DNA from 4 places in the Brevundimonas aurantiaca genome. Region 2 is predicted to be linked to each of the others. Evidence: predicted binding sites of a transcription regulator. Region 2 holds the regulator's gene; each other region holds the start of a gene.

The links. The regulator LexA, encoded in region 2, represses DNA repair genes until DNA is damaged. The targets are predictions, from matches to a motif close to ATGTTCNCNANNTGTTCT.
Region 1: a site for LexA is predicted at 5,431-5,448, ahead of JMT67_RS02550 (ImuA family protein). Genes of this name have one in related genera too.
Region 3: a site for LexA is predicted at 5,842-5,859, ahead of JMT67_RS09780 (ImuA family protein). Genes of this name have one in related genera too.
Region 4: a site for LexA is predicted at 3,025-3,042, ahead of recA (recombinase RecA). Genes of this name have one in related genera too.

Annotation. Positions count from the first base shown of each region.
Region 1 covers NZ_CAJGVD010000001.1:484,889-492,380, reverse strand. The annotation lists gene JMT67_RS02560 (error-prone DNA polymerase) at 1-3,142, opposite strand, end outside; gene JMT67_RS02555 (Y-family DNA polymerase) at 3,139-4,710, opposite strand; gene JMT67_RS02550 (ImuA family protein) at 4,610-5,428, opposite strand; gene JMT67_RS02545 (DEAD/DEAH box helicase) at 5,676-7,205, shown strand; gene JMT67_RS02540 (GGDEF domain-containing protein) at 7,306-7,492, shown strand, end outside.
Region 2 covers NZ_CAJGVD010000001.1:359,575-367,066, reverse strand. The annotation lists gene JMT67_RS01905 (anthranilate synthase component II) at 1-566, shown strand, start outside; gene trpD (anthranilate phosphoribosyltransferase) at 583-1,620, shown strand; gene trpC (indole-3-glycerol phosphate synthase TrpC) at 1,617-2,411, shown strand; gene lexA (transcriptional repressor LexA) at 2,535-3,233, shown strand; gene JMT67_RS01885 (ComEC/Rec2 family competence protein) at 3,214-5,391, opposite strand; gene gltX (glutamate--tRNA ligase) at 5,390-6,805, shown strand; gene gltA (citrate synthase) at 6,873-7,492, shown strand, end outside.
Region 3 covers NZ_CAJGVD010000001.1:1,977,571-1,985,062, reverse strand. The annotation lists gene JMT67_RS09800 (ABC-three component system protein) at 1-1,061, shown strand, start outside; gene JMT67_RS09795 (three component ABC system middle component) at 1,051-1,545, shown strand; gene JMT67_RS09790 (DUF3732 domain-containing protein) at 1,549-3,606, shown strand; gene JMT67_RS09785 (Y-family DNA polymerase) at 3,619-5,139, opposite strand; gene JMT67_RS09780 (ImuA family protein) at 5,054-5,812, opposite strand; gene JMT67_RS09775 (SOS response-associated peptidase family protein) at 6,011-6,589, shown strand; gene JMT67_RS09770 (DUF3363 domain-containing protein) at 6,603-7,492, opposite strand, start outside.
Region 4 covers NZ_CAJGVD010000001.1:1,768,836-1,776,327, forward strand. The annotation lists gene JMT67_RS08795 (3-hydroxyacyl-CoA dehydrogenase NAD-binding domain-containing protein) at 1-1,489, shown strand, start outside; gene recA (recombinase RecA) at 1,844-2,923, opposite strand; gene JMT67_RS08805 (M20/M25/M40 family metallo-hydrolase) at 3,091-4,995, opposite strand; gene JMT67_RS08810 (right-handed parallel beta-helix repeat-containing protein) at 5,076-6,044, opposite strand; gene JMT67_RS08815 (phosphatase PAP2 family protein) at 6,046-6,867, opposite strand; gene JMT67_RS08820 (hypothetical protein) at 6,864-7,379, opposite strand; gene JMT67_RS16245 (ribonuclease) at 7,450-7,492, opposite strand, start outside.

The DNA.
Region 1 (7,492 bases), 130 kb from region 2:
CCTCCATCAGCCGCGCGGCCATGACCTCGCGCCGGAAGGTTTCGAACAGCCGCGCCCACAGCAGGATGTTCACCACCCCGGTCTCGTCCTCCAGGGTCACGAAGATGGCGTTGCCCGTGCCGGGCCTCTGGCGCACCAGCACCACCCCCGCCGTCTTCACCAGCGCCCCGTGCCTCTTGGCGTAGACCGCCTCGGCGCTCAGCACCCGCTCGGCGTCGAACATCGGCCGCAGGATCTGCATCGGGTGCCCCTTCAGCGACAGGCGCGTCGTCTGATAGTCGGTGGCGATATGCTCCTTCAGCGGCATCAGCGGCAGGTTCGCCGCCGCCTCGACGCCCAGCTCCCGCGCCCGCGCCGCCTGGAACAGCGGCAGGGGCTCGTCGTCCGGCAAGCGTCTGACCGCCCACAGCCCCTCGCGTCGATCCAGTCCCATCGATCGAAACGCGTCCGCATCCGCCAGCTTCCGCATCGCGGCCGCCTCCAGACCCGTCCGCCGCGCCATTTCCTCGACATCCGCGAAGGGCGCATCCCGGGCCGCGACGATCCGATCCGCCCAGACTTCCTTGAACCCGTCGATATGCCGCATCCCCAAGCGTAAGGCCGGATAGTGCGGCCCCCGCGCCGTCGGCTCCAGCCTATTGTCCCAGAGGCTGTGGTTCACATCGATCGGCCGCACCTCGACCTTCTGGGGACTTTCCTGCGCATCCCGCACCAGTTGGGCCGGGGCGTAGAAGCCCATCGGCTGGCTGTTCAGCAGCGCACAGGCGAACACCGCCGGGTGATGACATTTGATCCAGGACGAGATGTAGACCAGCCTGGCGAACGACACCGCGTGGCTCTCGGGAAAGCCGTACGAACCAAAGCCCTTGATCTGTTCGAAACATCTTTGCGCGAAAGCGGGGTCGTAGCCGCGGGCGATCATCCGACCGACCATTCGCTCTTCGTACTTCCAGAGCGTCCCGTCGCCTCGAAAGGTGCCCATCGCCTTGCGCAGACCATTGGCCTCGGCCGAGGTGAACTCGGCCGCCACCATGGCGACCTTCATCGCCTGCTCCTGAAACAGGGGCACGCCCAGGGTCTTTTTGAGCACCTTCTTCAGCTCGTCCGGATCGTGCGGCGGGCCGGGTCGGGCGTAGTCCGGCGCCTCCAGACCTTGGCGTCGACGCAGATAGGGATGCACCATGTCGCCCTGGATCGGTCCCGGCCGGACGATCGCCACCTGAATGGCCAGATCGTAGAAGGTCGCGGGTTTCAGTCTCGGCAACATGTTGATCTGCGCCCGGCTCTCCACCTGAAAGACCCCGATGGACCGCCCTTCCTGAAGCATGCGGTAGACGGCCGGATCCTCGTCGGGAACCGTATCCAGCCGCAGGTCCGCCACCCCCAGCGACCGCATCAACTCGAACGCCTTGGCGATACAGGTCAGCATCCCCAGCGCCAGAATATCGACCTTCATCAACCCCAGGGCGTCGATATCGTCCTTGTCCCATTCGATGAAGGTCCGGTCCGGCATGGCCGCATTGCCGATGGGCACGACCTCGTCCAGCCGGTCCTGGGTCAGGACGAAGCCTCCGACGTGCTGTGACAGGTGACGCGGGAAGCCCAGCAGCCGCCGCGTCATGGCGACGGCGCGCGCGATCTGCGGGTTGGCGGCCTCAAGCCCGGCCTGGGCGACATGACGCTCGGTCATGTCGCTGCCGAAACTGCCCCACTGACTGCCGGCCAGCCGCGCCGTGACGTCCTCGGTCAGGCCCAGGACCTTGCCGACCTCGCGAATGGCGCTGCGCGGCCGGTAACGGATGACCGTCGCCGCTAGGCCCGCCCTGTGCCGACCATACCGGTCGTAGATGTGCTGAATGATCTCCTCGCGTCGCTCATGTTCGAAATCGACGTCGATATCCGGCGGCTCGTTTCGATCGGCCGACAGGAAGCGTTCGAACAGAAGATCATGCTGGCCGGGATCGACCGAGGTGATCCCCAGCACATAGCAGACGGCCGAATTCGCCGCAGATCCTCGTCCCTGACACAGGATGCCCTTGTCGTTCGCGACCTGGACAATGTCGTGGATGGTCAGGAAATAGGGCGCCAGATCGCGCTCCCGGATGTAGGCGAGCTCCTTGTCGAGATCATCGCGCACCTTCTGAGGCGCACCCTGCGGATATTTCTGGTCCAGGTTTCGATCGACCAGGTGCGCCAGCCAGTCCTGTGACGACCACCCCGGCGGGATCGGCTCCTCGGGATAGTTGTAGCGAAGATCCTCAAGGTCGAACCTCACCCGCGCCAGCATATTCTGCGTCTCCGCCACCGCCTCTGGCACATCGGCGAACAGGCGGGCCATTTCCCTGGGGGGCTTCAGGCGGCGCTCGGCGTTCTCTTCCAGCCGTCGCCCTGCCGTCTCCAGAGTCACGCCTTCGCGGATACAGGTCAGGACATCCTGAAGGTCGCGCTGTCCGGCCTCATGATACAGGACGTCATTGACCGCCAGCAGGGTGGCGCCTGTCCGCTTCGCCATCGCCTTAAGCCGCGTCAGGCGCCGCCGGTCGTCGCCGGAACGGGTCATGGCCGCCCCCGCCCAGACCGCGCCCGGCGCCGCCGCGACCACCCGCGCCAGCACGGCCTCCAAGCCTTCCAGACGAGGCGGCGGCATGACGATCAGCAGCAATCCCTCGGTCGCCGCGCACAGGTCGTGCAGGCCGATCTCGCATTGACCTTTCCTGGCCCGGCTGTTGCCCAGGGTCAGCAGGCGACACAGGCGCGCCCAGCCCCGGCGATCCTCCGGATAGGCCAGAATGTCCGGCGCGCCGTCATTGAAGCGAAGCCGGGCGCCGAGAACCAGTTTGAAGGCCTGGGCGCGCTGCTTGACCCGGTCGCTGAGGGCCGGGTCGTTCATCGGATCCTCGACCCAGCCGACCTCGCCCGGACCGCCGCCCTCGCGCACCTTCTCTGGGGGAGACAACCCCTCCTCCCTTAAGGCCTTCAGCGCACTCCACGCCCGGACCACCCCTGCCAGACTGTTGCGATCAGCCAGCCCCATGCCGGTATGGCCGAGCAGGATCGAAGCCAGCACCAGCTCCTTCGGATGCGACGCCCCTTCCAGAAAGGAGAAGTTGCTGCGCGTCGCCAGCTCAGCATAGGCGGTCATGCGAAGATCCCGTGCAGGAACCAGCGCGGGGCCGGCTCCTCGCCGTAGAAGCCGGAACGGAACAGCCAGAAACGCCGTCCCTCCTGGTCCTCGACCCGGTAATAGTCGCGCGTCGGCTCCTGGCCCCCCTGCGACCGGCGCCACCATTCCGGCGCGATGCGTTCGGGGCCTTCGACCCGGACCAGCCGGTGATCGACCCGCCGCCAGATGAAGCGGTTCGGCGGATGATCGGGCACTTCCGCCGTGGCCAGAACCGGCTGGGGCGGGTCGAATATCTGCAACGGCCGCAGCGGCGGGTCGGCAGGGTCCGGTTCGGGCCAGGCGACGATCTCGCCCAGGGAAAATGGGGCTGGGGGATGGGCGGCCGGGATCAGGCGGACGGCGCGTTCGGGCCAGTGCGACTCTATCGGCTCGAACCGGCTGACCGCCTCCGGTCCCAGGCGCGCCGTCAGCCGGTCGATCAGTCGCCCCAGATCTTCAGCGGTCGACGGGGCGGCCTCAAATCCCCGCTGGCGCGAGGCCAGGCGATCGGCGACCGTTACGGACAGACGCATCTGGTCGAAGCCGAAACCGGGCTCCAGTGGTCGCGCCAGATTGGCCAGCCGTTCGCGAAACAGGCGCAGCACGGCCGCCGCGTCGCGACTGGGGCGGCCCGTCCGCACGGTGATGTGGCGCACCTCTCCGTCCAGGCGGAAAAAGCCGGCCTGAAAGGCGCGCCCGCCCTGACCGCGCAGGTCCAGCCGGTCCATGGCCTCGACCAGCAGGTCGCCGATCACCGCCTCGATGTCCGGGGTCTCCGTGATCGGCTCGACCAGAACCCGGTCGACGGAAATCAGAGGAACGGGGCGTTCGGGGCGGATGCGGACGTCTTCGCGTCCCAACACCCGGTTCAGCCGCGTCGCCGCTGCGGCCCCGAACCGGGCGGCGATGGGCGCCGTGGGGCGGTCCGCCAGATGCGCCAGGGTCTTCAGGCCCGCGCGCGACAGGGCCTGGGTCTCCTTGTCCGACAGTTCCAGCGCCGCGACCGCCAAGCGACGCAGGGCCTGGTTCTGCGCCGCACCCTGATAGATTCCGCCCCGCCCGAAGCGGGCCAGGGCGCGCGCCGCCTCGGGCGTGCCGGCCAGGGCCAGGCGCGTCGCCAGACCCACGCCCTCAGCCCGCGCCGCGACCGCCCGGATCAGTCCTTCTTCACCCCCGAACAGGTGGGCGCAACCGGTCACATCCAGCGCCAGGCCGTCCGGCCCGTCCGTCGCCGCCATCGGGGTGAAGCGTCCGAAATCCAGCAGCACCCGTCTCAACAGGGCCGTGTCCGCCTCGGGCCGGTGCGGCTCCACGCGGATATCCGGCGCCCGCGCCCGCGCGTCCGCCAGAGTCATGCCCGGCGACAGACCCAGAGCCAGGGCGGAACCATTTGCAGCGGCCAAACGGAGCGCGCCCTTCACCTTTTCCACCAACACGGTGGCTGGTTCAGCCGTAGCGTCTGAGCCCCTCTCCTCGCGCCTCAGCCGATCTGTCGGCAGCAGGGGAAACCAGACCGCCAGATAGCGCCGGTCGTTGCGGCTGTTCATGTCCGGCATTCTGCCCGCCCTGTTCGAAGACTCCGCGCTCACGATCCCACTCCATGATCCAGCTTCTCGGCTGCGCGCCCAGCCGATGCCGCAACAGTTCGACCGCATAGGTCGGATGGCCAGGGGCCTCCGCTTCCAGCGCCCGCGACAAAGCCCCCCTGATCCGCCACCGCGTTTCGGCTGCACTGGGCTGGGGCTGGGCCGCCAACCGGGTCAGGAGTGCAGTCGCCCGTCCCTGCCCTGCCGCCATCGACAGGCGACGCGTGGCGGTCAGGCTCAGCACCTTGCTCTCGCCCCAGGCTGTCAGCAGCACCGCTCCCACGGCTCCACCGGCCAGGGCTTCCTCTCCCGCCGCCAGCAGCTCCTTCGTCTCCTTGACCCGCACCAGCACCAGCCGGCCGGGATCCAGCCCCAGTTCGCGCAGGCCCGCCCCATAGATCCGCCCCGTCTCCAGTTCGGCCATGGCCTGGACCCCCCAGACCACAGGTCGATCGCCCGCCGTCCGGCGGACCAGTCCCAGAGCGAACCCCAGGGCCGCTGTCGCATCAGGCGTAGTCGCGGCGTAAACCTCGTGCAGCCCATGGGTCGCCAGCCCGCCTAGATGCCGGTCAGCCGCCTCCAGTCCGAGATCGAAGCGTGCGTCGTCCACTGGATGACCGGCTGCCTCCAGGGTTTTCAGATGTTGGCGCAGGGCTTCGATCTTGCGGTCGGACCGCACAACAGTTCTCCTTTTGTTCTCTTATATGCCTCTTTCAGGCCACGAGGAGTCAAGCGACCTCCAACTTGACCATGGGAATTTATTCCGCTTCAGCAGGCCGAAATAGCGAGAATACTTGACTTTGTCGGAGGGGCTTCTATATCGCCCCCAGCCTCGGGACAGGTCTGCGATCCGCGCCGCCCGCTCGCCCAAAGAGGGGCGGTTCCGTCGCTGCTATGCACGCAGACGCTTTTCGTCCCAAGGATTCATGACAGAATTTTCCCAACTGGGCCTTTCGCCCACGACCCTGCAAGCGGTCGCCGACACCGGCTATACGACCGCCACCCCCATTCAGGAACAGGCGATCCCCGTCGCCCTCGCCGGCCGCGACGTCCTGGGCATCGCCCAGACCGGGACGGGCAAGACCGCCGCCTTCACCCTGCCCCTGGTCGAGCGCCTGGCCTCGGGCCGCGCCCGTGCCCGGATGCCGCGCGCCATCGTGCTGGCCCCGACCCGCGAACTGGCCGACCAGGTCGCCGAGAGCTTCGCCAAATACGCCAAGGGCACCAAGCTGAGCTGGGTGCTGCTGATCGGCGGCGTCTCCATGGGCGACCAGGTGGCGGCGCTGAACAAGGGCGTCGACGTCCTGATCGCCACTCCGGGCCGCCTGCTCGACCTGTTCGAACGCGGCAAGATGCTGCTGACGGGCGTCGAGATCATGGTCGTCGATGAAGCCGACCGGATGCTCGACATGGGCTTCATCCCCGACATCGAACGGATCTTCAAACTGACGCCGCCGCGTCGCCAGACCCTGTTCTTCTCGGCCACCATGCCGCCGGAGATCACCCGCCTGACGACCGCCTTCCTCAAGGATCCGACCCGGATCGAGGTCTCGCGTCCCGCCCAGACCGCCGACACCATCACCCAATATCTGGTTCGCATCCCCACCAGCGACCCCAAGGCCAAGCGCACCGCTCTGCGGGCCATGATCGAGCGGTCGGACGTCAAGAACGGCATCGTCTTCTGCAACCGCAAGTCGGAAGTCGATATCGTCGCCAAGTCGCTGAAGACTCATGGCTTCGACGCCGCCCCCATCCATGGCGACCTGGATCAGTCGCACCGGATGAAGACCCTGGCCGACTTCCGTTCGGGGGCGCTGAAGATTCTGGTGGCGTCCGACGTCGCCGCGCGCGGCCTGGACATTCCCGACGTCAGCCACGTCTTCAACTACGACGTCTCGCACCACGCCGACGACTATGTGCACCGCATCGGCCGCACGGGTCGGGCGGGCCGTCTGGGACAGGCCTTCATGATCGTGACCCCGGCCGACGACAAGTCGTTGGATAAGGTGCTCAAGCTGATCAAGAAGGAGCCGGAGGAGTTGGTCCTGGACGGCGTCGATTTCGACACGACCAAGAAGCCCGCCCAGCGCGATGACAAGGGCGGGCGCGAAAGAACCGGCCGCGGCCGGGCGCGATCAACGGACAAGACGGAACAGGCCGTCGCGGCGTCTGCGGAAATCCCGACCGAAGCGCAGACCGCCGAGGCTCCGGCCCGCTCTCGCAGCCGCCGCAAGACCAAGCCGGAGGCCGCGCCTCCGCCAGCGGTCGAGGCGACCCTCTCCGAGCCGGTTTCTGTCGATTCGGATCGTCCCGCCCGTGCGGAACTCGAGCCTCAACTGCGCCAGTCCGATCGCCGCGGCGAACGCCGGCCGGAGGAGCGCGAGCGGACCGGGGTCAAGGGTTTCGGCGACGACATACCCGCCTTCCTACGCCGACCGGTGATCATTCACGGCTGATCCCCGCTGATTTACGCCCTCTCCCCGTCTGCTGTTTACCCGGTGTTACGGATAGACATCTAATGTCCTGCGAAACTCTAGAAGGGGGTTGGAGCGTAGAATGACGGCCGAGCTGGAGACGACGGTCAGAGGGCCTCAGGCTTACGCCTTCGCGCACCATGTCATCGACGAGATGGAAAAGGCCGGCGTCTGGCCGACCCGACTGAACTTCGAGCTCTGGCTTCATTACCTTGACGACCGCGAGAGCCCGCTCGCCTGCGAGATCGACCGGCTCCTGGCCGCGTCGG
Region 2 (7,492 bases):
ACAGCTTTACCTACAACCTCGTCCACTACCTCGCGGAGTTGGGCGCGCCGACCCATGTGGTGCGCAACGATGACCTGACGGCGGCCGAGGCCTGGGCGCTGAACCCCGCCGCCGTCCTGCTGTCTCCCGGCCCCTGCGCGCCGGATCAGGCAGGCATCTGCCTGCCGCTGATCGAAAGCGCACCGGCCTCCATGCCCATCCTGGGCGTCTGCCTGGGCCACCAGGCCATAGGCCAGGCCTTCGGCGGCGACGTGATCCGCGCCAAGACCCTGATGCACGGCAAGACCTCGCCGATCCATCACGACGGCAAGAGCGTCTTCGCCGGCCTGCCCTCGCCCTTCACCGCCACCCGCTATCATTCCCTGGCCGTGAAGCGCGAAACCCTGCCCGACTGTCTCGAGGTGACCGCCTGGACCGCCGACGGCGAAATCATGGGGCTCCAGCACCGCAGCCGCCCGATCCATGGCGTTCAGTTCCACCCGGAATCCATCGCTACAGAACATGGCCACGACATGCTGGCCAACTTCCTTCAGATCGCCGGCGTGAAGCGCCTCGCGGCCGCCTGATCATGGCCGCCTGACCATGGCCGATGGTTTCAAGCCGATCCTCGCCCGACTGGTCGAGGGCCACCCCCTGACGTCCGAACAGGCGCACGACTTCTTCGCCGCCTGCCTGCGCGGCGAACCGACCCCGTCCCAGGTCGCCGCCGCCGTCACCGCCCTTCGGATTCGCGGGGAGACGGTGGACGAGATCGCCGCCTTCGCCCAAGCCATGCGCGAGGCCGCCCTGACCTTGGATCATCCCTATGAGGTGATCGACACCTGCGGCACCGGCGGCGACGGCCAGCACACCTACAACATCTCCACCGCCGCCGCCCTGGTCCTGGCCGGCGCCGGCCTGAAGGTCGCCAAGCACGGCAACCGGGCCATGTCCTCGAAATCCGGCTCGTCCGACGTCCTGTCGATCCTGGGTGTCAACATGGCCGCCAGCCCGGCCCAGCAGCGCAAGGCGCTGGACGAGGCCGGCATCTGCTTCCTGTTCGCCCCCGCCTATCACGGCGCCATGCGCCATGTCGGCCCCGTCCGGGCCGAGATCGGTTTCCGCACTGTCTTCAATTTGTTGGGCCCCCTGTCCAACCCGGCCCAGGCCAGACGCCAGGTCATGGGCGTCTATGACCCCCGCCTGCTGGAGCCTCTGGTCGAGGTGCTGGGCCGGCTGGGCGCGACCCGCGCCTGGACCGTCCATGGCCAAGGTCTGGACGAACTGGCGACATCCGGCCCGACCGAAGTGGCGGAATGGAAAGACGGCGCCGTCCGCCGCTTCCAGGTCACGCCCGAGGACGCCGGCCTGCCCCGCGCCTCCATCGACGCCATTCGCGGCGGCGACGCCGAGGAGAACGCCGCCGCCCTGCGCGCCCTGCTGGCGGGCCAGACGGGCCCCTATCGCGACATCGTCTTGCTGAACGCCGCCGCCGCCCTCGTGGTCGCGGATCGGGCGACGGATCTCGCCGAAGGCGCCGCCCTGGCCGCAGCCGCCGTCGACGACGGCCGGGCCGCCCAGGCCCTGGAGCGGCTGGCCCGCATCACCTCGACCCCGCTGGAGACGGAGGACGCCCCATGACCGACGTTCTGGACCGTATCGCCGCCTACAAGCGCCAGGACGTCGCCGCCCGCAAGGCCGCGACCTCTCAGGACGCGATCGAGACTCTGGCCCAGGCCGCCTCGGCCCCGCGCGGCTTCCGCGCCGCTCTGGACAGGACCGTCGAGGAAACCGGCCGCCCCGCCTTGATCGCCGAGATCAAAAAGGCCAGCCCGTCCAAGGGTCTGATCCGTCCCGACTTCGATCCCCCGGCCCTCGCCCGGGCCTATGAGGCCGGCGGCGCGTCCTGCCTCTCGGTCCTGACCGACGGCCCCAGCTTCCAGGGCGACGACGCCTATCTGGGCCAAGCCCGTGCGGCGACCGCCCTGCCCTGCCTGCGCAAGGACTTCCTGGTCGACCCCTGGCAGGTGGCCGAAAGCCGGGCTCTGGGCGCCGACTGTATCCTGATCATCCTGGCCATGATCGACGATCGGCTGGCCGCCGAACTGCTGGCCGAGGCCGAGCGCTTCGGCATGGACGCCCTGATCGAAACCCACGACGAGGCGGAAATGGCGCGCGCCTGCGCCCTCGGCGGCGATCTGGTAGGGATCAACAACCGGTCGCTGCGGACGTTCGAGGTCGATCTGGAAACGACGGAACGCCTGGCGATCCTCAGCCCCGTGCGCGCCCTTCTGGTCGCCGAGAGCGGCATCTTCACCCCGGACGACGTTGCGCGCGTCTCCGCCGCCCACGCCCAGGCCATTCTGGTCGGCGAGAGCCTGATGCGTCAGGCCGACGTCGAGGCCGCGACGCGGGCGCTGCTGACCCTATGATCCAACGTGATGAGCGTGGTGAAGCGACGCCGTTAAGTTGACATTAGGAAGGAACACTTACAGAACATCGTCAATGTTCACGGCCCGTTCCGATTCGTCGGTCGGGCGCATGAGGGGCCGGCGATGCTCACGCGCAAACAGCACGAACTGCTGATGTTCATCCACGAACGGATTCAGGAGACCGGCGTCTCCCCCTCGTTCGACGAGATGAAGGAGGCGCTGGACCTGGCGTCCAAGTCGGGCATCCACCGGCTGATCACGGCGCTGGAGGAGCGCGGCTTCATCCGCCGCCTCGCCCATCGCGCCCGCGCCCTGGAAGTGACCAAACTGCCTGAACAGGCTACAGCCGGCGCCCCGCGCGGCCGGGCCGGGTTCAAGCCCGACGTCATCGAAGGCGGCGGCGCGCGTCCCGTCGCTGCAGCCTCAGCCGCCAATGACACCCGCGAACTGCCGCTCCTGGGCAAGATCGCCGCCGGCACCCCCATCGCGGCCATCCAGCACGAGCAGGAGCGGCTGCCGGTGCCGGAATCCATGCTGGGCAAGGGCGATCACTACATCCTCGAGATCGAGGGCGACTCCATGATCGAGGCCGGCATTCTGAACGGCGACCTGGTGGTCATCCGGCGCGGCGACACCGCCAACAACGGCGAGATCGTCGTGGCCCTGGTCGAGGGCGAAGAGGCCACGCTGAAACGCCTGCGCCGCAAGGGCGGCTCCATCGCCCTGGAGCCCGCCAACCGCGCCTATGAGACCCGCATCTTCGGTCCCGACCAGGTCGAGGTCCAGGGCAAGCTGGTCGGCCTCATGCGCCGCTATCACTGACAGCTGGATTCGGCCGGCGCGCCCACGGCCGGTCGCCCCGGACATCGGCCGTCCACACGGCCCGCCAGCCGCCCGCGCCGCTACGCCACAGCTCCACCGCCCCGCCGCGCGCAAAGTCCGCCCCGTCCAGAACCAGCCGCCCGTCACATGAGGGCGGCAGGGCGTGAACCACCGCCCGCACGCTGACGACCGGGGCCGCAAGGCACAGGGCGTCCATCTGCTCCATGTCCGGCGTCCGCCTGCCCCACCACAGGGCGACCGGCCCCGCCCCAGTGAGTTCGGGACGGCATGAAGCGCGGTCGCAGGCCCAGCCGGCCTCGGGTCGGCCCGCCAAGGCCAGACCGCGCCGCCGGGACCACAGGTCCGTCGCAAACTCACGCACGCCGGGCCGGACGACGATCGCCTCCTTCTGGCGACGAAAGGCCGCGTTTGTCCCGCCGTCGCCGATCCAGACATCCGGCGTCGGCGCGCGCGGACAGACCAGCACCGCCGCCGCAAGAGGCAGGCCCAGCCACCGCAGCCGCCCCTGCCAGAGGCAGACGAACAGCACGCCAAGAAAGGCCACGGGCAGCACAGGGTCCGGCGCGCTGGCCACCGTCCGCACCGCGCCCGGCAAGCCGGCCGTCCAGCCGCCGATCGCCAGCGTCAGATCGACGCCCCACCCCGCCACCGCCAGGAACGGGCCGCCCAGGCCCACGGGCTCCAAGGCCGCGCCCAACGCGAGGGCGGGCATAAGGACGAAGTCCGCCACCGGCGCCGTCGCCAGATTGGCCAGCAGCCCGTACATGGCCGTCCGGTTGAAATGCTGCATGGCGAAGGGTCCCGTCGCCAGTCCCGCCACGACGCTGGCCGCCACCGCCGCCGTCAGCCAACCGCCGAACCTCTGGACCGCCACAATGGGCCAGGGCGCGGAGATCTCTCGGGTCCGCTTGGGCCAGATTTCGACCAGGGCCACCAGGGCCGCCGTCGCCGCGAACGACATCTGGAACCCCGGCGTCACGATGGCCTCGGGCTGGATCGCCAGGACGGCGAAGGCGGCCACGGCCAGCCCGTGCATGGTCACGGCCTGCCGGTCCAGCAAGATGGCCGCAAAGGCGATGGAGGCGGTAATGGCCGCCCGCTCCGCCGGCGGCGGGGCGCCGGAAATCACCAGATAAACCCCCACAGCCGTCAGGCCCGCCGCGGCGGCGACCTTCTTGCCGGGAACGCGCAAGGCCAGCCAGGGCCAGGCCGCCACGCCCAACCGCACGGCGAAAAAGACAAATCCGCCGACGATGGCCATATGCAGGCCCGAGACCGACAGAATGTGCGCCAGGCCGGATTCCCGCATCACATCCATGTCGGCCTGGTTGATCCAGGTCTCATGGCTGGTGGTCATAGCCGCCGCGATCCCGCCGGTCCGCTCCCCCAGCCGCGCCACGATCCGCTCCGCCAGGGCGTAGCGCACGCCGTTCACCGCCATGGCCAGTCGCAGCCGCCACGGCGCCGGCGGCAGATCGATCCGCCTTGTCTCACCCAGAGCGAAGGCCACGCCTCCCAGGCCCTCGAAAAAGGCGTTGCGACCGAAATCATAGGCCCCGGGGCTGGCGGGCGGAGGGGGCGGATTGAGAATGGCGAACAGGCGGATCGCCTCCCCCGGCCTCGGCGGTTCGCCCCGCACCGTGGCCCGCAGCCGAACCGGCGTCTCCTCCGGGCTCAGGCCTCGGATCCAGACCGGGGCCACCACAATCCGCGCGCCATTCTCGCCAGGGCTGTCGACATCGACGACCCAGGCCTCGATCACCACGCCCTCCACCAGGGCCGGCGCGATCGGGGCGGCCACGAGTTCGGTACGAAACTTCGCCGCAGCCAGGCCGCAGGCGAGACAGGCCAGAATCATCAGCGGCCAGGTTAGACGCCGCCCCCAGCCGCGCCGCCGCGCCGCAAGCCAGGCCGCGACAGCCGCCGCCGCCCCAAACGCCAGGGGCCAAAGGCTCGGCTCTGTCCTCAAGGCGAAATAGCAGGCGGCGCCGCCGCCGAAGGCCACCGGCGCCCAAAGCCGCCATCTCAGCGCCTGCGCCTTGATCTCGTCGGCCAGCCAGGCCCGCAAACGCGCGCCGGGGGTAGGCTTTGTCGCCTCGGGGCGTATAAGGGCCTCGCTTACGGACCCTTCCCCCATGACCTTGCCTTCTTCGACTGTCGTCACCCGCTTCGCCCCCTCGCCGACAGGCTATCTGCATATCGGCGGGGCGAGAACCGCCTTGTTCAACTGGCTGTACGCCAAGAGACACGCGGGACGCTTCCTGATCCGGGTCGAGGACACCGATCGGGAACGTTCGACCGAGGAGGCCGTCCAGGCCATCTTCGACGGCCTGAGCTGGCTGGAGCTGTTCGCCGACGAAGAGCCGGTGTTCCAGTTCAGCCGCGCCGACCGCCATCGCGAAGTGGTGGATCAACTGCTGGAGACCGGCCACGCCTATCGCGATTTCACCACGGCCGAGGAAACCGGACGTCTGCGCGACGCCGCCAAGGCCGAGCGTCGCACCTTTGAATCGCCCTGGCGCGACCGCACCCCGACCGTCGACGACCTGGCCCAGCCGCACGTCGTTCGCTTCCGCCGTCCTCAGTCCGCCACGGTCGTCGTCGCGGACGAGGTCCAGGGTTCGGTCAGCTGGTCGACCGACGACCTCGACGATCTGGTCCTGCTGCGCTCCGACGGGGCGCCGACCTATAATCTCGCGGTCGTTGTCGATGACCACGACATGGGGGTGACCCACGTCATCCGCGGCGACGACCATCTGAACAACGCCGCCCGCCAGAGCCTGATCTATGACGCCCTCGGCTGGACCCGACCGACCTTCGCCCATATCCCGCTGATCCACGGGCCGGACGGCGCCAAGCTGTCGAAGCGCCACGGCGCCCAGGCCGTCCACGAATACGCCGAAATGGGCTATCTGCCCGAGGCCATGCGCAACTATCTGGCGCGCCTCGGCTGGGGTCACGGCGACGACGAACTGTTCAGCGACGCCCAGGCGATCGAATGGTTTGATCTGGCCGGCATCGGCAAGGCTCCGGCGCGGCTGGACTTCGACAAGCTGGCCCATGTCAATTCGCACTGGCTGCGGCTCGCCGACGACGAACGCCTGGCCAAGCTGACGCTGGACGTCCACCTCGCCCGCGGCCGCAGCCTGGCCGAGGCCGACGAGGCCCGGCTCCAGCGCGCCATGCCGTTTGTGAAGGACCGCGCCAAGACCGTACTGGAGTTGGCCGACCAGACGGAATTCGTGCTCAAGACACGTCCCCTGGACATTGACGACAAGGGCCGCGCCCTGCTGTCCGGCGAAACCCTGGACCGCCTGGCGCGCCTGCGCGATCGGCTGGCCCTATTCCAGTCCTGGGACGTCTTCGCCCTGGAAGCCGAGTTGAAGAGCTTCGCCGAATCCGAACAGGTCGGCTTCGGCAAGATCGGCCCGCCGATGCGCGCAGCGCTTACCGCAGGGTCAACATCACCTGATATTGCACGAACTTTGTCCGCTCTTGGGCGCGACGAAAGTCTCGGACGCTTGGATGATGCGCTGCAACAGACTAAGTGATCAACCACAAACCTAAGAGCGCCCGGCGCCTCCCCGCGATCGGACGTCCAAATGCAAAGGGGCATTGATGACTGACCAAGCCAAAACCGCCACGCTCTCCTTCGAGGGCAAGAGCGTCGATCTGCCCGTTCTGTCGGGTTCGACCGGTCCGGACGTTATCGACATCCGCAAGCTCTACGGCGGAACGGGCGCTTTCACCTTCGATCCGGGCTTCACCTCGACCGCCTCCTGCGAGTCAGGCCTGACCTATATCGACGGCGACGCCGGCGTCCTGCTGCACCGGGGCTATCCGATCGACCAGCTGGCGGCCCAGTCGAACTTCATCGAGGTCTGCCACCTGCTGCTGCACGGCGAACTGCCGACGGCGGCTCAGTACGAAAAGTTCGAAAACAGCATCACCATGCACACGATGCTGCACGCCCAGTTCGACCGCTTCTTCGAGGGCTTCCGCCGCGACGCCCACCCGATGGCGATCATGGTCGGCACGGTCGGCGCCCTGTCGGCCTTCTATCACGACAGCCTGGACATCCATGATCCGGTCCAGCGCGATATCTCGGCCATCCGTTTGATCGCCAAGATGCCGACGATCGCGGCCCGCGCCTACAAATATCATGTCGGCCAGCCCTTCATCTCGCCGCGCAACGACCTGTCCTACGCCGAAAACTTCCTGCGGATGTGCTTCGCCGT
Region 3 (7,492 bases), 1.6 Mb from region 2:
ACGACGTGGTCGTCCTCAAGGATGGTAAGGCCGTCGTTCAGGAACAGGACAAGAGCACGGCGACGCCCAGCGCCCGATTGCTCTCTGACCGCAGCAAGGCGATCTGGCGCACGCTGGAAATCTGGTTGCTCCAGCAGGAGACGCCTGAGGCGATCGCCTGCGAGCGATATCTCTTCTTCGTCAATCGGCCTGTGGAGACGGCCATTTCCACCCTCTTGAAGAAGCGCAAGCTTGGCGAGGCGAGCGCGGCGCAGGTGTTGGTCGCCCTGCGAGCCGAAGGCACGGCGCCGTCCAAGAAAACGACCAAGGTCACACAGGCGCAGGCCTTGATCGACCGGGTGCTACAACGCTCCGACGACGAACTGCTCGACCTGATCGGACGCATCGAGATCGTCGAGGCCGGCGACCCGGCAGAGGATCGCGCCGCCATGGCGAACGGCCTCGGTTTGAGCCCCAGGGCGAATGCGGAGGACATTCTGGACGGCCTGCTCGGATGGCTGACGCGGCTGGTGCGTGAGGAATGGAATGCCGGGCGTCCCGGAATGGTGTCGCGTGCCGCGATTCTACTCCAGAAGGATGCCCTCCAGGCTCGCCAGGCGCGGAGCCGCCTTCTTCCGAGGGCGGCCTCGGATGTACGGGTGTCCGACGCCGATCGTGCCGGCGCCTTGTCGCGGACGTTTGTCGAGCACCTCGGCCGGATCGAAGCCCAGGATGAGGATGTTGTCGACGCCGTCGATCATTTCCTGAAGTTCAATGCCGAAAAGCACCGGCTCGTCATCGAGGGCGAGGTCGCCGACGGGGAATGGCGCGATCGGGGTGACCGCCTGCGCACCCGATGGCAGAATTTGATGCGGCGCCGAACCCGGGAGATGAAGCCCAAGCCGCCGACGGAGATCGGACAAGCCGTGCTCGCCGACGCCACTTATGATCACCAGGAACCGCTGGATGGTCAGCCCTGCGGCGAGCTCTACATGACGTCCGGCCACTACCACCGCCTGGCAGACGAGAATCAGGTCTGGTGGGACCCTAACTATTCCCCGGAGCCCTCCGGTGAAGATTGATCACGAGGAACTGCTGGCCAGAAACCCGGCTCTGATGGCCAGCGCCTTCTGGCATGTCGCCCAGCGCCACGCCGGCAAGGCCCATGGCGCGCCGCCGATCCTGCCCATCTTTGTGGTCAGCGCCGCCCTGCTTCTTCACCGCGCGACGGTGGACAAGGTCCACGGCATGAATTTCGACAGCGGGTTCCTCAAAGCCGTCGTGGAGCGGCCCGACTTGCTCGCCGGCCTGCAACGCCGTGTGGAGGCGCATGCCGACACCGCGCTCAAGGCGCTGCAGGTGGGTGTCGCCTCGGGCCTTCTGATCCGCGAAGGCGGAGAAGGCTTTCCTCGCTTCAGGGCGATGAGCGGCGCCGATCTTCCGCAAGCTATCCGGGATCTCGACCCCCCGGTCTCTCACGTCCTGAGCGCCGCCAAGCGGCTCGGGACCTGGTTCGCCATGGACGGCTTTGAAGCCGCCCAGCGACAGCTGAACATCGAGTTCTGACCCATGAAGCTCTTCATCCGCGAAATCATCATCTGGCCGGAAGACGTTCGCTTCGAACCCCGGACGCTGACCTTCGACCCGGGCGCGGTGTCGGTGGTGACCGGATGGAGCGGCACTGGCAAATCCTCGATCGTCAACATCATCGACTATGTGCTCGGGTCGGGCTCCTGCTCGATCGCTGTCGGTGTGATCCGCAACGCGGTTTCTTGGTTCGGACTAACCATCGAAACCGACGCCGGCCTTATGAGGATCGCCCGCCCTAAGCCGGCGGCGCGTCAGGTGTCCGAGGAGATATGGCTGCAACAGGGGCCTGAGGTGGAGCAGCCCCTGCCCATGCGCCCGGCGGCGAACTCCAACGTCGCGCGTCTTAAAGCGCTGCTCGACATCTATTCCGGCCTGTCCAATCTGGCGCTCGATCCGGAGAAGGACAAAGGCTTCGGCGGGCGGGCGAGTTTCCGCGATCTGGCGGCCTTCAACCTTCTGCCACAACATGTCGTGGCCAATCCCTACACGCTCTTCTTCAAGGCGGACTCTTCGGAGCATCGCGAGACCTTGCGCCACGTGCTGCCTCTCGCTTTGGGGATCGTGACCAACGAAGACTTGGTGAGACTCCATCGCCTTCGGCTGCTGCGTGACGAATTACGCAAGGTCGAGACAGAGCTGCGGACCCGGCGCAACGCCATCGACAACTGGAGCGCAAACGCACGCGGCGCCTTCTTCCGCGCCCAGGAGCTCAGTCTCGTGCCGCCCGGAGAGCCGCCCGGAGACCTGCGCGGGCTGCTCTCGGTGCTCGCCGAGGTGGTCGCCGCCGGCGGTCAATCTGTCGCCGCTCCTGGCCGGGTCACGGCTGCGGTGACCCGGCTGGACGACATTCGTCGTCAGGAGCAGGCGCTCGACCAGAAGATCGGCGCCGAACGGCGTCGCCTACGCAAGCTGCGCAGCCTTTCCCGAGCGGTGGTCGACTATGCCGATGTGCTGGCTGAGCAGTCGGCGAGCGTGAAAGGTGTCGGCTGGTTCAAGGCTCATGTCGCGGGAGAGTCCTGCGTTCTGTGTGGATCGGACACCGAAGCGGCGAAAGACGCCCTGGAGGAACTGAACGACCCGATCGCTGAGCTGCAGAGCCTCTCGACTGGCGCGACGACCGCTCGGCCTATGGTTGATCGTGACCTTATCGCTGTTCAGGGCTCCCTGCTTCAGGCGGAAAACGATCTTCAGGCCCTGCAACGCACCCGACGCGAGTTCGAGGCGCAGGTCGATAAGGAACGCGGCCAGTCGCAGAGCCTGGAGAACATCTTCAGATTTATCGGATCGACCGAACAGGCCTTGCGCATGCTCGGGGATATCCAGGGTGACGAGGGTCTGGAGGCCCAGGTCGCCAAACTTCGCGGCGACATCCGGGATATCGAGCGGCAAGGCAACGACGAAGAACGCCGCCGCCGCGCTTCGGACGTCCATGCCCGTATCTCAAGCCACATCGTCCGCTTCATCGAGCATCTCGGGATCGAAGGCGCCGAAGGCCGGCCCATGCTCGATGAGCGCGAGCTGAATCTCCGGTTCGAACGCGAGGGCGCCAAGGGCGCGGATTTTCTCTGGGAAATCGGCAGCGGCGAGAACTGGATGGCCTACCATCTCGCCGCCCTGCTCGCGCTTCACGGGGTCTTCCTCAATCGTCTCCAGAACAATCCGGTGCCGACCTTCCTCGTCATAGATCAGCCGAGCCAGGTCTATTTCCCGAGCGACACCTTCGAACAGATCGTCACCGGCGAAGCCGATCTTGACGAGCCTGGAGAGTCGATTGGCGCCGCTCGTGGGCGCAAAGGTCGGCTCGGCGATCTGGAGAGTACGCGCAAGATTTTCGCGAGCCTCGCTCGCGCGCACGGGTCGTTCAACTCCCGCCTGCAGATCATCGTGCTGGATCATGCGGACCATCATGCATGGGGCGACATCGAGGGCGTCAAAGAGGTGGCCAACTGGCGCGGCGAGGCCGATTTCCTCATCCCCTCGCACTGGTTGGCCGACGAGGCCGCTCCCGACGCGCCCAACGAGGTGACCCCGGATTGACGCGACAATCGATCACCCGAACAGTCCATGGATAAACCAGGCTTGCGACCCCGTCCGACCATCTTCGCCGTCGCCAGCCCGGAACAACCAGAACCGCCGCCCCACCTCATCCTCAACCTGGAAGTAGTCACGAACGGCCCAGACCTCGGCGTCCCGCCGTCGCCATTCTCCGAATATCCTTTCAGGGCCGTCCGCGCGGACTACCCGACGCCGTACGCCTCGCCATGTGAAGTGGGTCGGGGGATTGTCGGGCAGCAGGGCCATGGTCTCGACGGGCTCGGGCCGCTTCAACAGGCGTGCGGGACGCGGCCAATCCGGCGTCCAGTCCAGAACCGGAGCGACAGAAAGGGGCGGCGCCTTGCCGACGGAGCGCTCGGGCACGTCGCTCTCGACCGGGACCAGTCGATACAGGCGCTGGGCGCCGATGCGGTTGGACAGCATATCGACGAGATCCGACAGGTCTGGCCCCTCGGTCTCGCCCAAGGCGCTCTTGCCCCACCGCCAATCGAGGGGTTCGGCCTGGACTGCGGACAGGGTCATGCGCTCGATGCCGAACCCCGGATCGATCTTTTCGATCCGGTCGGTCAGCAGGCGCGACAGCCGGGCCGCATCCCGGGTCGGTCGGGCCAGGCCCACCCTCTGCGCCTCGACCCGGTTGTCGACACGGACGCACAACCAGTCCAGCCGTCTGGCTCCCAGGCTCAGGATCTCCAACGCCGCGCACAGTTCCGAGGCGAGCGCCGTGACATGGCGCTCGAGGGTCTCCGGCGCGCCGATCGGCTCCCCGAACACCCGCGACACCGTCGGGATCTCCGGCGCCTCGACCGGGACGAGCGGCTCGTCCACACGCCCGTAGGCCTGGTCGATGCGACGGCCGAGGTCATGACCGAACCGGAGCGTGAGAGGCGCGCGAGGCCGATGTGCGACGTCGGCGATCCGGTCGAAGCCCATCCGGTGCAGATGCGCGATCAACGCCTCCGGAAGCCGCAGCGCCGCCAGCGGCAATCCTGCGATGGCGGCGTCGACGGCGTCGGGCGCGATCATACGGTGCGCGCGTCGGAAGCGGACCACGGCATGGGCGGAGCCATAGGTCGGACCGATCGCGGCGTCGGCTTCAATGCCTTCCTCCTTCAGGCGTAGGATCATGTCCGCCAGCATGGCGGCCTCCCCGCCCTGAAGGTGGGCGGCCCCGGTGGCGTCGATGGCGAGGCCATCCGGCGGATCGGGCTGGCAGACGGGGGCGTACCGGCGCATGGCCCAGACGGCGAGACGACCGAGCGCGGCCTCGTCGCCCGCCGGATCCGCCACCCGAACGTCGAGGCCGGGGATGAGGGCCTGAGCCTGGGTCGCCGCCATGCCGACGCGTGCGCCCTGGGCCAGCGCCGCCGTGTTGGCGGCGAGCACGATCCGACGGCGCCCGGACCGACCCGCGAGGATCAGGGGAAGCTCAGGCGGCGGCGCGACGTCCGCCAGTCCGCGTCGCAGACGATCGACGGACCAGTTCGGCAGGTAGAGCGAGACGACCCGTCTCATCACAGGCTTCCAAGGTGAAATCCGCGGCCTCGGCGCCGCGACAACGGATGAGTTCGACGAACCAGCGCGCCCGCCCCACGCCGGGCACGGGCAAGGGCGAGGAGGGGGCCGGGCTGATGCGCCAGCGCGTGGCGGAGGCGGTGTGCTGACCGAAGTCGGCGGCTTCCGAAGCCCGTCGCCATCGGCGCACCGCCAGACCCAGGCCGCCCGAGTCTTCGGCGGCCAGTTGCAGCCGTCGGGACGCGACGAGACTGAGGCGGGCGGTCTCGGCCACGACGGCGGCCAGACCGGGATGACGAAGGCCTTCCTCGAAACAGGCGAGAAGGGAAGGCTCGTCCCCGGCCTCGACATAGATCACCCGGTCCGGCCCCAGACCGGCCTGACGCAGGGCCGGTGCGAAGAGGTCGGGGCGGGTTACGCACCACAACACCTGGCCGGGCCGCCGGGCGGCGATGCCTGCGGCGAACAGGGCGGCTGCGGCGCCGTCCACGGCCTCCTCGCCGCCGCCTGCGATCTCATGAACGGCGCCCAGTGAAAGACCGCCGCTGGGGAGATGGCGATCGAGATCTTTCACGCCGAAGGGCAACACCCCGGTGGTGTTCCGGCCGCCCTGTTCAAGGGCGCGGATCCGATCGCGCAGGATGTCGAGCCCGGCAGGCAGGCGGGCGCGCATGAGAAGCCTCCTGTTCCCAAGGCTGATGAATGTTCCTGTAATGTTCTGGTTCTGTATGATGCGAAGAGTCAACCTTCGCTCATCTCTTATCCCCTTCGCCGGACGACCTGTGGACCGCGCGCCAGGACGGCCAGGGACGGTCGCCGCTGGCTTTTTCAGCGAAGTCGGCGATCAATGGGGCGGTAGACGGAGGTCCGCATGTGCAACGAGTATCAGCTCATCCTGCCGTTCGACGAGGTGATCGAGACCTTCAACCGAACCGGCGACCGTCTCGTCTTTCCCGGCGGCATGCCCAACTTCGGACCCATGGCCTCGATCCGTATCGGCGACCGGGCGCCCATCATCACGCGAGGCCCCGATGGCTCGCAGCTGATCGTGTCGCCCTGGGCCTGGAAGTCGCCACAGGGAAGACCCGTGTTCAACTTCCGATCCGACGGTCGATCCTTCGACGGCGTCACCCGCTGCCTGATCCCCACCGACGGCTTCTTCGAGTTCACCGATGCCGAGCCGGGTCAGAAGCGCAAGACCAAGTGGCGGTTCACCATGGCCGACGCGCCGATCTTCTGGGTCGCCGGCCTGGTTCGAGACGGCGCCTTCGCCATGCTGACCACCGAGCCGGGACCGGACATCGCCCCCTACCACGACCGCCAGATCGTCCTGCTGAGACCCGATGCGGCCCTCGATTGGCTGGACCTGCGCAAACCCGAGGCCGAGCTGCTGCGCCCCCTGCCGGAAGGCAGCCTGTCTGTCGAGAAGGTCTTCCCGGAAGCGGCATGAGTTCGGCAAATCGTCACCGACCCAGATCCTGACCCAGATGCTTGCCGCTGAGGACCTGGGCGAAGCCGCGCGCATCGAGCGAAAGCGTGACCGCTTTTCCCACGGTTGGCGGGGTCTCGCCGACACCCAGCCGCCCATAGTGTTCGGAGCCGTCAGCGGCGCGCACCACCACATAGGCGGAGCCGCCCAGTTCGTCGTGGAAGCCGGTCTTCACGACCTTGCCCTGGACCGGCGCCTTGCCCAGCTGTTCCGCCGACCGCGCGCCGTCAAGACGCCGTTGGTTGAGGGTGCGAATGACGTCCTTCGAGAGCTGCAGCCTCCGAAGTCGGGCTTCCATATCCGGGGCCAGCCGGAAGCGCCGCCCTGTTCGTTCGGCGAGGCCCAGGGTCTCCAGATGGCGCAACCGTCCCCGGGTCAGCGCCGTCCAGGCGTCAGTGCCCCCGATCCCGTCATCGACACAGCCGTTGTTGTCCGCAGCTGCCAGGAGACGGCGGTCGAAGGCGGTGAACCGGTCGGCCTCGGTCTCACGCCAGACCCGCCGTTCGGCGTCCTGACGGCTGAGGTCGCCGAGCCGCTCCTGGGCCACTTCCTGGGCCCGGGCGCGAAAGCCGTAGCCGATGTAGTCGCGCGGAATCACGAGGTCCCGGCCGTCGCTTCTCCGGCCGCGCACAAGCACATGGGCGTGCGGCTGGTCGGTGTCGAAATGGCAGACGGCGATCCAGTTCAGACCCGGTTCTCCAAGGTCGTCGGCGACCCTCGACATGACCTCCCTGGCGAAGCCCTGGAGGTCCGAAATCCGATCGCCGTGCTCGGGTGAAATGATGAAGCGAAAATGGTGCCTGTCCTTCGCCCAGCACTCCGTGGCGCCGGTCGGATCGACCCTCTCACGCACCGGTCCGAAAA
Region 4 (7,492 bases), 1.4 Mb from region 2:
CATGGTCGGCAACGCCATGCTGCGCAAACAGTCCTATGGCAACTATCCGGCCGTGGTGAACCTGATGAAGGCCGTCTACGAGGGAACCCAGGTTCCGATGGACGCGGCCCTGCGGATCGAGACCCGCTATTTCATCAAGACCCTGATGACGCCCCAGGCCCAGGCGATGATTCGATCGCTGTTCCTGTCCAAACAGGAGCTGGACAAGGGCGCCGTGCGTCCCGCGGGCGTGCCCAAGTCGGACCCGAAGAAGGTCTCGGTCCTGGGCGCGGGCATGATGGGCGCCGGCATCGCCTATGTGCAGGTCATGGCCGGCATCGAGACCGTGCTGATCGACCAGACCCAGGAAGCCGCCGACAAGGGCAAGGCCCATGTCGAGGAGCTGTTGAAGAAGCGTCTGTCGCGCGGTCAGATGACCCAGGAGAAGTATGACGCCACCCTGGCCCTGGTCACGGCGACGACCGACTATGACCACATCAAGGGGTCGGACCTTGTGATCGAGGCGGTGTTCGAAAACCGCGAGATCAAGGCCGACGTGACCAAGCGGGCCGAGGCCCAGCTGGTCGAAGGCGCCGTCTTCGGCTCCAACACCTCGACCCTGCCGATCACCGGCCTGGCCGAGGCCAGCGTGCGGCCCGAGGACTTCATCGGCATCCACTTCTTCTCGCCGGTCGACAAGATGATGCTGGTCGAGATCATCCTGGGCGAGAAGACGGGTCAGGCCGCCATCGCCAAGGCGCTGGACTATGTGCTGAAGATCAAGAAGACGCCGATCGTGGTCAACGACTCGCGCGGCTTCTACACCTCGCGCTGCTTCTCCACCTTCCTGATGGAAGGCATGGCCATGCTGGAGGAGGGTTACGGCCCGGCCCTGATCGACAATGTCGGGCGGATGACCGGCATGCCGCGCGGCCCGCTGGAGATGCACGACGACGTCGCCCTGGACCTGTCCTACAAGATCGCCAAACAGACGGCGCTGGACCTGGGCGACAAATACGTCCCGACCGAAGGCGCCGACATTGTCGCCAAGATGGTCGAGGGCGGACGCTACGGCCGCAAGAACGGCAAGGGCTTCTACGACTATGATCAGAAGCCCAAGACGATCTGGAAGGGGCTGAGCGAGCTGGCGCCGACCACCAAGGGCATCGATGCGCCCGAGGAGGCGACCGCCTTCGCCCAGATCGACGAGCTGAAGACCCGCCTGCTGTACCGCCAGGCCGTCGAGGTCGCCCGCTGCTGGGAAGAGGGCGTCATCGACGACCCGCGCGAGGCCGACCTGGGCGCCATCCTGGGCTGGGGCTTCGCGCCCTGGACCGGCGGCCCGATCAGCATGATCGACGGCATCGGCCTGGCCAAGTTCGTCGAAACGGCGGATCGCCTGGCCGCGACCTATGGCGACCGGTTCAAGGTCCCGGACCTGCTGCGCGACATGGCCGCCAAGAACGAGACCTTCTACGGCCGGTTCGCCCCGGAGAAGGCCGCCGCCTGATTGGCTGCGGAAAGTGTGAGTAAGGAACGGGCGGCCTTCGGGCCGCCCGTTTTGGTTTGGGGCTGCCCTCTTCTTTCGTCATTCCGGGCGAAGCGCAGCGGAGACCCGGAACCCAGCGGCGCGCGTGAGCGCGAACCTGTCACGGACTCGATCTTCAGGCGTTGTGCGGCGGATAGATTTCGCCTGACGGCGCCGCTGGGTTCCGGGTCTTCGGGCCAAGCGGCCCTTCGCCCGGGATGACGAAAGAAAAAAAGACCCGCCCGACACGAGGTCGGACGGGTCGCTCCGCCGCCCCTCGCGGGGTCGGTGGCGGGTCGCTTGGGGCGACGGAGTATCCTTAAGGTCCGGAGAGGCTCAGCCTTCCAGATCCTGGCCTTCGTCGGGCTCGGGCGTGCCCAGCAGTTCATCGGCGATCTTGTTGGTCGAGGCGCGCACCGCCTTTTCGATCGAGGCGGCGATGTCGGGGTTCTGTTTCAGGAATTCGCGCACATTCTCGCGGCCCTGACCGATCCGGGTCGAGTCATAGCTGAACCAGCTGCCCGACTTCTCGATCACCCCGGCCTTGACGCCCAGGTCGATCACCTCGCCCAGTTTGGAGATGCCCTCGCCGTACATGATGTCGAAGATGACCTCGCGGAACGGCGGGGCGACCTTGTTCTTGACCACCTTGACCCGGGTGGTGTTGCCGACCACCTCGTCGCGGTTCTTGATCGCACCGGTGCGGCGGATGTCCAGGCGCACCGAGGCGTAGAATTTCAGCGCATTGCCGCCCGTCGTCGTCTCAGGGCTGCCGTACATGACCCCGATCTTGTGGCGGATCTGGTTGATGAACAGGACGATGCATTTGGACTTGGAGATCGAGGCCGTCAGCTTGCGAAGCGCCTGGCTCATCAGACGGGCCTGAAGGCCGGGCAGGCTGTCGCCCATCTCGCCCTCGATTTCCGCGCGCGGCGTCAGGGCCGCGACCGAATCGACCACCACGATGTCCACAGCGCCCGAGCGCACCAGGGTGTCCACGATCTCCAGCGCCTGTTCCCCGGCGTCGGGCTGGGACACCAAGAGATCGTCCAGGTTCACGCCCAGCTTCTGAGCGTAGACCGGATCCAGGGCGTGTTCGGCGTCGACGAAGGCGGCGACCCCGCCCTTCTTCTGCACCTCGGCCACCGTGTGCAGGGCCAGGGTGGTCTTGCCGGAGGATTCCGGGCCGAACACCTCGATCACCCGCCCGACCGGCAGGCCGCCGATGCCGAGCGCCATGTCCAAGCCCAGCGAGCCGGTCGAGACGCTTTCGATCTCGGCCACCACGCCGGCCTTGCCCAGTTTCATCACCGAGCCCTTGCCGAAGGCGCGATCGATCTGGGCGATCGCCGCCTCGAGAGCCCGTTGTTTTTCGCCGTCTTCCTTACCCACCAGTTTCAAAGCCGCCTGTGCCATTGCCTTCGTCTCCCTTGCCATGATTCCCGTCAGAAGCTTGGGAGAGACCCGCCATGGACCCGCCCCCGTTTGGTGAGGCCGACTATGTGCACGGTTTGTTCCAGTTCACAAGATGTTCTCATCAGAGACCGACGAATCTCTTCGAGTCTACGTCCGTTTCTGACGCATCACTCGGCGACGACGTCCACAGCCGAAGCCGGTTCGGCATGGCGCGCAGCGAGGGACAGGCCGCAGCCCAGGATCAGCACGGCCGTCGACAGGCCCGCGAGGGTGTGACTCCAAGAGCTGGGCGTTCCGGAGGCTTCCCCCCGCATCGGCGCCAGGGGCCGGACCAGGACGAGGATCAGCAGGGCGATCAGGGCCAGGGCCCAGGCCTGGCTCATGCCCACGCCCAGGAAGATGAAATGGCCCAGGCCGAACAGCCAGCCGCCGACCAGGACCGTGACCACGGCCGCCGTCGCCAGGGCCGCCCACCGCTCCAGCCGGGCGCCGATCAGGGCGGCCAGAGCCGCCGCGAAGGCCGCCGCCAGGCCGGTCCAGACGAACAGCAGGGCCGCCTCGGGGGCGATCGCCTGAACCAGGCCGCCCAGAACCAGCACCAGGACGATCGCGCCCAGCCAGCCGCCCCAGACCGTCTCGTCCTCGCCGTCCGGCCAGAGGCTTAGGGCGACGCCGACCACGGCGGCGCCGAGCACCAGATAATCGACCCCGCCCAGGACCGTCGCCAGAACGGCCGCCGCCGCGACCACCCAGGCCAGCAACCGCCGCCCGATCAGGGCCCGCCCGGCCGTCAAGGCCAGCAGGACCGCCAGCACGGCCAGACCAGCCCCCGCCTCCATCCAAGGCAGGCGACGCAGCATCATGTAATAGGTCTCGGCGGAGTCGATTCGCTCGCCGATCGGCCCCGCCAGGACCCGCGCCGCCTGGGCCGCCACCATGCCGACGCTCAGCAGCCACAGGCCGCCGGTGAAGCCCTTCACCCCCTGTCTCCAGGTCAGGCCGGTCGCATGACGCGCGCCCCAGGCGGCGAAGGCCGTGAGCCCAAGGGCCAGAGCCAGCAGGCCCCAGCCCGTCTCAGGCCCATGGCGCAGAAGCCCCAGGCCGAAGACGTCGGAATAGACCGAGTTCCGCGTCGTCTGGGGCAGGGTCGGCGCGCGCAACAGGGCGTCGGCCGTCTCCAGCGCCTGGGCGCCGATATGCTGGACGCTGCCCTGGTCGAGAGCGTCCGGCGTCGAACCGGGCGAGTGGTACTGAGCCGGGCGGCCGAGGAAGGCCAGATTGATCCCCGCCAGTCCCCGGTCGGCGGCGATGGTGAAGTCGGTGCCGTTGGGCATCAGCCGATAGACGAAGACGGCGAGCGCATTGCTGGACGGCCCGCCCTCGGCCCGCCGCGCCGCCCGGGCGTACAGATCGACCGTCTGGGCGTTTCCGGGGCCGGTCTCGAACATCAGGGCCCGACCGCCGCCGCCCCGCGCCTCCAGGTTCACCACCGCCCCGACCCGGTCGCGCAGCGGATGTTCGCTGAAGAAGGCGCGCGCCCCGTCCAGGTTCAGCTCCTCGGCGTCGGTCAGGAGGACGATCAGTCCGCGATCGGCCGGTCCCCGCGCCTTGATCGCCCGCACGGCTTCCAGAACGGCGGCCACCCCGCTGGCGTCGTCGGCCGCCCCCGGCGACCCCGGCACGCTGTCGTAATGGGCCATCAACACCACCAGAGGCAGGCGCGGGTTCCGGCCGGGCAGGACGCCGACCAGATTGACGGCAGAGACCCCTTCGGTGGAAAGGCCGTTCCGCTCCATCCGCCGCACGGCCGCCGGAGACAGGGCGCCGGCCTGAAACCTTGGCGACAGGCCCAGTTCCGCCATCCGGCCATAGAGATAGGCCTGGACCAGGGCGTGGTCGGTCGAGCCGACCGGCCGGGGCGCCCGCGCCATCAGCCGCACGTCCTGCATCGCCCTTTCGGCGGAAAAAGCGGCGGCCGGCGCGCTCGCCGGCTGGGGTCGAGGGGTCTGGGTGGTGAGCACGGCCAGACCCAGGGCCGCCGTCAGAGCCGCCAAAAACAAGACCAGCCGCATGCGATCCATCCCCCGAAGTCTCTAGCGGCACTAAGGACCGAGGCCGTGGCGTTTCGCAAGAGCGAGACGTCAGCGCCCCGTCAGCGTCCTGTCCGGTTCCGCTCGACCCGGTTGCCGACCGCCCCATCGCCGTCGTCGGCGCTGGAACCGAAGGGATAGCCCGCGTCGTCGGCGCAATAGCGCCGGTTTCCCTGGCGCGCGCCGACCACCACCGTGCGAGGTCGCAGCCAGCCGGCGCCCGAGAAGATATTGTCCGTGATCTGATTATAGGACGGCGTCTGGTGTCGGATCACCCCGTCCTCGCCGCAGTTGCGGTACAGAAAGATCCCGCCCCGACCGCCCAGGGCGAACCGGTTGCCGATGATGCGATTGGCGCCTGACCCGTCCACGGCGATCATTTCGCGCCCGGTGCGCAGGACGAAGTCGTTGTCCTGGATCAGGGCGCCCGCGCTTTCGGCGTCCAGATAGACGGCGGTGGAGACCGAACGGCCGGTGAAGCGCGATTCCCGGACGGTCGTCCGCGTCACCCCTGGTCCGACATAGAGGGGAATGGTCCCTGTCGCCTGAAACCGCACCTGCTCCAGCACGGTCTCGGACGGAGCCGCCGCCTGGGCTGCGGTCGTGTGGTCCGGGCGGCGGGACGAGGCCAGAAGATCCCGCATCGACCCGCCCGCCCCCATGCCCCAGATGCGGATGTTGCCGACGACGGTGCAGTGGCGCACCACCGCGCCGATCGGCCGGCTCCACCCCTGCGGTGTCTGGCGCGACCAGACGGCGACGGTGGGGGATTGGGCGGTCGCCTGACCCGGCTGGCGGATCGTCCCGCCGCCGCAGTCCAGACCGGCGCCTGAGGCTTCCGCCCCCTCGATCAGGACCGGACGGGACACGTTCGCCCCCGCCAGGACGGCGCGACACAGCAGCCGATAGGGGCGGTCGGAGGGGGGAGTCAGGGCGCGCACCTCCTGCGGCGTGCACGGTCTGGCGGCGGGGCGGGCGGCGGGACGGTCGTCGATCGGCGCCAGCAAGGACAGCAGCAGGAGGCCGACCATTTCAGTCAGCGGCCGTCGCCGCCAGGGCGGCCCGTTCGGCGGCGCATCCCGGATTGGTCAGGCCGGCGGCGCGGCGCGCCTCCAGCTCTCGCCGCGCCGCCTCCGCCTCGGCCTGGAAGGCCGGCGCGGCGATGATCTGTAAGGCGACGGCCCGCCCGAGGGCCGCGCCCGCCGCGACGTCGCTGGGAGAGTTCATCGCGCAAACCATTCGGCTGACGCCGATCTGACGTCCGATGCGGCGCACCGCGCTCGCATGATCCGGCTCCAGCGCGGCCAAGACCTCGGCATAGGCCGCGCCTGCCGCCGCGCCCAGGGACGGATAGGCGGCGCTGTCGCGCATCGCCGGCGTCAGCCGTTCGCAGGCCGGGCGGTCAGGATCGTTCGACACAGGCCGGGCGCGACGCGCGCGGGCCGCGACCTGTTCGGACACGGTCCGCACATCGTGAAACGCCTTGGCCGCCATCCGATCCAGCGTCTGTGTTTCTGCATCGCCTCCCAGCCGCAGCCCCAGGGCGCAGTCGAAATGTTGCAGGGCCAGGGGCGGACGAACCTCGGCGTGGGCGGTGGCCAGCAGCCACCGATCCGACTGTTCCAAGGCCCGGAACCGGTCCGACTGGTCGCGGTCTTGGCGGTCGGCGGCCGAGCCCGCATCGGGAGCGGACGGCGCGGCCTCAGCCAATCGCGCCAAGGCCTCGGGCGACAGATAGCCGCTGTCGGCCAGGACGAAGACCGGCGCGGGGGACGGCCGCCCCCCGCCCGCACAGGCCGACAGGACAAAGGCTGTCGTCAGAACCGCCGCGAAGGAAGCGGCGAACGGCTTCACCGCCCTTCGCTCCAGCTCAGCTGCACGGAGGTCTCTCCGCCTTCGCCGGGGGCGGCGACGACGTGGATATTGGTCGCACCCGCCGGGCCGCCGGCGGCGCCATAGGCGCGGGCGTCGCCCTGGTTCATCCCCATGACCGACGAAAGCCCGGCCTGTTCGGCCCGTTCACGATAAAAGGCCACCACCTCGTCGGGACTGGCGGAGGTGCGGAAGGTGACCAGGCCGCCGTCTCCGTCGGGTCCGGTCGCCGTCGTCCCCGGCTGATCCAAGACCGCGCCGGGATAAAGGGCGGCGTAGTCGGGCGCCCCCGGGGCGGCGGGCTCAACGCCGCCGCTTGAGGCGGGGGCGGCGGTTTCGGCGTCGGGCGCGACCGCAGTACCGACCGCCGCGGCCGGCGGCGCTTCAGTCGCTGCAGGAGCGGCGCGGCCTTGGGCCGTCTGGGCCTCCTCTCGGCCGCAAGCGGCGAGCGTCAATATCAGAAAGGCGGCCGAGGCCGCCGAAAGGCGTATCATCGGGGAATCGTCCCTTGGACCCGTGGTCGAGGCGGCACCGTGGCCTAAGGATGCGGCGCCAGCAAGGCGTTCAGTCGCCGCCGCGCCCGCCCTCGACCGGATCGCCCGCCTCG